One region of the Bacillus sp. PK3-067 genome, then DNA from elsewhere that is predicted to be linked to it. Evidence: riboswitches for the same ligand, from Rfam matches in the RefSeq annotation. Region 1 holds a riboswitch; the other holds the start of a gene.
The links. A riboswitch is a leader RNA that binds a small molecule or an ion and turns the genes downstream of it on or off. The one in region 1 is predicted to bind lysine.
Positions count from the first base shown of each region.

Region 2: linked by a shared signal. The riboswitch ahead of M1D73_RS04490 (amino acid permease) and the one ahead of M1D73_RS15340 (amino acid permease) in region 1 are both predicted to bind lysine.

Region 1 covers NZ_CP096490.1:2,970,781-2,972,987, reverse strand. The annotation lists gene M1D73_RS15340 (amino acid permease) at 1-1,362, opposite strand, end outside; lysine riboswitch at 1,475-1,668, opposite strand; gene M1D73_RS15335 (GNAT family N-acetyltransferase) at 1,989-2,207, shown strand, end outside.
Region 2 covers NZ_CP096490.1:858,607-860,813, forward strand. The annotation lists gene M1D73_RS04490 (amino acid permease) at 1-924, opposite strand, end outside; lysine riboswitch at 1,072-1,253, opposite strand; gene racE (glutamate racemase) at 1,455-2,207, shown strand, end outside.

The DNA.
Region 1 (2,207 bases):
TACGCCATTCCAATCGATTGATTCACCCATAAATGCGCCGTAGTTTTGTCCTAAAATTACGATGATACAAAGTGTAAATGCGAAGATTGGACCAAATGGGAACCATTTTGCTCTATATGGTAAGTCTTTCAAATCTTTTCCTTGTGCAATATATGCTTTACGGAAACGGTAATGACTAATTGCAATGCCGACCCAAGCGATAAAGCCAGACATTCCTGATGCATTTAATAACCAAATGTATACAACACCGTCACCGAATAAAGAAGCAATGAAAGCGATACTACCGACAATTGATGTTACGATTAATGCGTTAACAGGTACACCGCGGCTATCTAATTTACCAAGAAACTTTGGTGCTTTTCCTTGGCGAGCTAAATCCCAAAGCATACGAGTTGATGCATACATACCAGAGTTACCAGCAGATAGTACTGCCGTTAAAATAACAGCGTACATAACAGAAGCAGCAAAGGCAACGCCCGCTTTTTCAAAAATAAGTGTAAACGGACTTACTGTAACATCACTTGCAGCAAGGCTTTCAGTTGTATAAGGAATTAATAAACCGATAACGAGAATTGCAAGGATATAGAATAAAAGAATACGCCAAAAGATTGAACGAATCGCTTTCGGAATATTACGCTCTGGATCAGAAGTTTCACCAGCAGCTACTCCTAATAGTTCAGTACCTTGGAATGAGAAACCAGCTGCCATAAACACACCGATAATTGCCATGATACCGCCGTTAAATGGTGCATCTGCAACAGTGAAGTTTTTAAATCCAACCGTTTCACCGCCCATAATTCCAAAAATCATCATGAAACCAACAATTAAAAAGATAATAATCGTAACTACTTTAATAAGTGCGAACCAATATTCAGATTCACCAAACCCTTTAACAGATAAATAGTTTAAAAGGAAAATAATAGCTAAACATAATCCGCTCCAAATAAGAGAAGGGGTATCTGGGAACCAAAATTTCATAATTAATGTTACGGCTGCAAGTTCAGCAGCAATCGTAATTGCCCAGTTATACCAATAGTTCCATCCAAGTGCAAAGCCAAGTGATGGATCAACAAATTTTGTTGCATACGTACTAAAAGATCCAGTAACAGGCATGTAAGCTGCAAGTTCAGCTAAGCTTGTCATTAAAAAATAAACCATAATTCCAATTGCGGCGTATGCAATTAATGCGCCACCAGGTCCAGCTGTATGGATGACACCACCACTGGCAAGAAATAGTCCGGTACCAATTGTACCACCGAGAGAAATCATCGTAAGGTGACGAGATTTTAATCCGCGTTTTAATTCACCTTGTCCTTGTGTAGTTTGCGTTTTAGAGGTAGATTGATTTGTTGCGCTATTCATGTTCAACACTCCTTTTCTTGTAGGTTAGGAAGGAGCGGGGGAGAAAAATACAAAAAACCGCCAAAGGAATTTGGCGGAACGTTTCACAAATAACCACCCCATCATACCCTTCCGTTAAGATAGCACCCCACGTTTACACGGTAATTTTGTAAACGTGACAGTTCTGTTCCTTTCGGAGACAGCCCCAGCTCATATTTCCAGAGAAGAAATATAAACTTCGGCAACTTTTCCTTTCAAACGGAGTCAGCTGACATTCTCTGTGTCTCGTCCGTTTTACTATTAAAAGTCGCAACCTCTACCTCATCGGATTGATGAGGATTTATATATTGCTAAGATTTTTAATATATGGCAATTGTAATGACTTTCTGAATATATTGCAAGATATTTTGTTAGGAAAAGTCAAAAAATATCGGTTATTGTATAGGAAACGCTTGCAAAACTCCACCCGAACCTACTATTATGTAGCAATAAGCAAAGAAAAAATTGTTATACAAATGTTTCGCAAAAAATATTGAAAAACCCTCTAAATTAAAAGAAAATTCAGAAAAATATAATTCGACATTCATAATAAAGTCATATTATTTGTTATAATTAGGGTAACGTTTAAGCAAAAAGGGGAAATCAAAATGAAATTAGAAACAGAAAGGCTCTATATAGTGCCGTGTACAGAAGAGAGGATTCAAGTCGCTAACGAGCAAGGATACAATAGCGGCCCGCATATTGTAGGGCATGTAAAGAATGTAAAAAAAGATGCAACTTTATTACCATGGGGGGCGTGGTATGTTCTTCGAAAAGAAGATGATAGCGTTTTAGGTGATATTGGGTTTAAAGGGAAACCAAACGAG
Region 2 (2,207 bases), 2.1 Mb from region 1:
AGTAAGAGCAAGTAATGCCATCAGTTTCCCGCCGCCATGACCCATTGCAGCGTTTAGTGCATCTGCTAATGGACGTTCAGAAGCTTGTAATTTATCAACGTGAAGTACACCCATTGTTAAAATTGTAATTCCTAAGTAGATGGCAACTGTAATAAGTAATCCCGCAACTGTTGCGCGTTTTACCGTTTTTGGAGAAACAGCACGGTTTGATAAAAGAACGGCTGATTCAATTCCGATAAACGCCCAAAGTGTTGTAAGAGCAGCTAAATTCACTTGTGAAAGAAGACCGTGTGATGCCCCTGATTTATCAATCATCGGTGTGTACCATTGTCCAAATTTAGAAGCTTCGAATGCAAATAACGTAACGACGATGAATAAAAGGAATCCAGTTACTTTCGTTGTTGTTGCTAAGAAGTTTAGTTTTCCAGCTCCGCTTACACCGTTTGTTAATATAATATGAGTTCCCCAAAGTAAGATGGAACAAATCGTAAATGTAATTAGTTTTCCGACTTCTACGTTAAACGAACCGATTGAAAATAGTAGTCGCGTATCTTTCATAATTGGGAAGAAGAGTGATAAATATCCCGCAAATGATGTAATGATGGCAACGTTACTTGCCCAGTTTGCAACCCAATATCCCCATACCATACTGAAACCAGCCATTTTTTTCTTTTTTGGTGTTGAGAATAAAGCATATGCATGACTTTGTGGCCCTGTCGTTAAATCAGGACGACGAATTGCTAAATTACCGAAAACAAGAGCTAGCATTAAAACACCAAACCCTGTAGTTAACCAAGCTAAAGTGACACCGAGTGGGCTTGCTGTTTGTGCCAACGTACTTGGCACCATGAAAATACCAGCGCCAACCATGTTACCGACAACGAAAGCTGTTAGTACCCAAAAGCCCCATTTTTTTTGTTGCATAGAAAATACCTCCAAAGTTAGTATAACCAAGTCAAGCGAGGAGATATGTATGTCTTCCTGAGTTAGGAAGAGAAGTCCCAAACAAAACAAAAAAAGCATGTAATTTGCCGCTACATGCTTTCTATCTTATAAGAAACCCACGACATACCTCTCGATAGCTCTCCACAAACGAAACGTTTGTGACAGTTCTGCACTTATTAAATGCAGACCCAGCAAGCGTGCATGGTGGACACGACTTACTTCGGCAACCATTCCTTTCTCATTCCTTCATCAATGCCACTACATCTCCTGAAATGATACTCTTAATGATTGCAACCTCTACCTCACCGAGATACGAATGAGGATTTAAATATTAAATTAACGTCTTTAAGAGTAACAAATGAATTTTTATACGTCAATGGATATAGTAATAATCAGATTATAGAGAAGAGTTTGTGATTAAAAGTAAGAGGGGTTGTTATGTGATATTTGAATTTTCGTAATATAATACATATTATTAGCGCTAGATGATTGAAAAGGGGATGAAGTAAATGTCTGTATGTCATAAACATTCAGTAATAGGTGTGCTAGATTCGGGAGTTGGGGGATTAACAGTTGCGAGCGAAATTATAAGACAATTGCCTAAAGAAAGCATTTATTATATTGGTGATAATAAGCGTTGCCCGTATGGACCAAGAAGTGTAGAGGAGGTGCAATCTTTCGTATTTGAAATGGTTGAGTTCCTCAAACAGTTTCCATTAAAAGCGCTAGTCGTAGCATGTAATACTGCTGCAGCTGCTGCATTGACTGAGCTGCAAGAAGCACTTTCCATTCCAGTTATTGGCGTTATACATCCAGGAGCAAGAGCGGCAATTAAAGTAACAAAGAAAGGGGAAATCGGGGTAATTGGAACTGTAGGTACGATAAAATCTAATATGTATGAAAAAGCATTACACGAGCTGGATACATATTTGGAAGTGCATAGCTATGCTTGCCCGACTTTAGCCACAGTTGTAGAAAATCAATTAGAAGATACAGCATATGTCACGCAGCAAGTGAAACAAGCTTTACTTCCATTAACGAAAGAAGATATAGATACGTTAATTCTTGGATGTACGCATTATCCACTTTTAGAGTCCTATATAAAAAAGGAACTAGGAGAAGATATAACGATTATTAGTTCTGCAGAAGAAACGGCGATAGAGTTAAGCACCATTTTACAGCACAAAGGAATTTTGTCTGACAATCTGAATCCGAAACATCGTTTTTTTACAACGGGATCTGTTTTATCATTTGAACATATT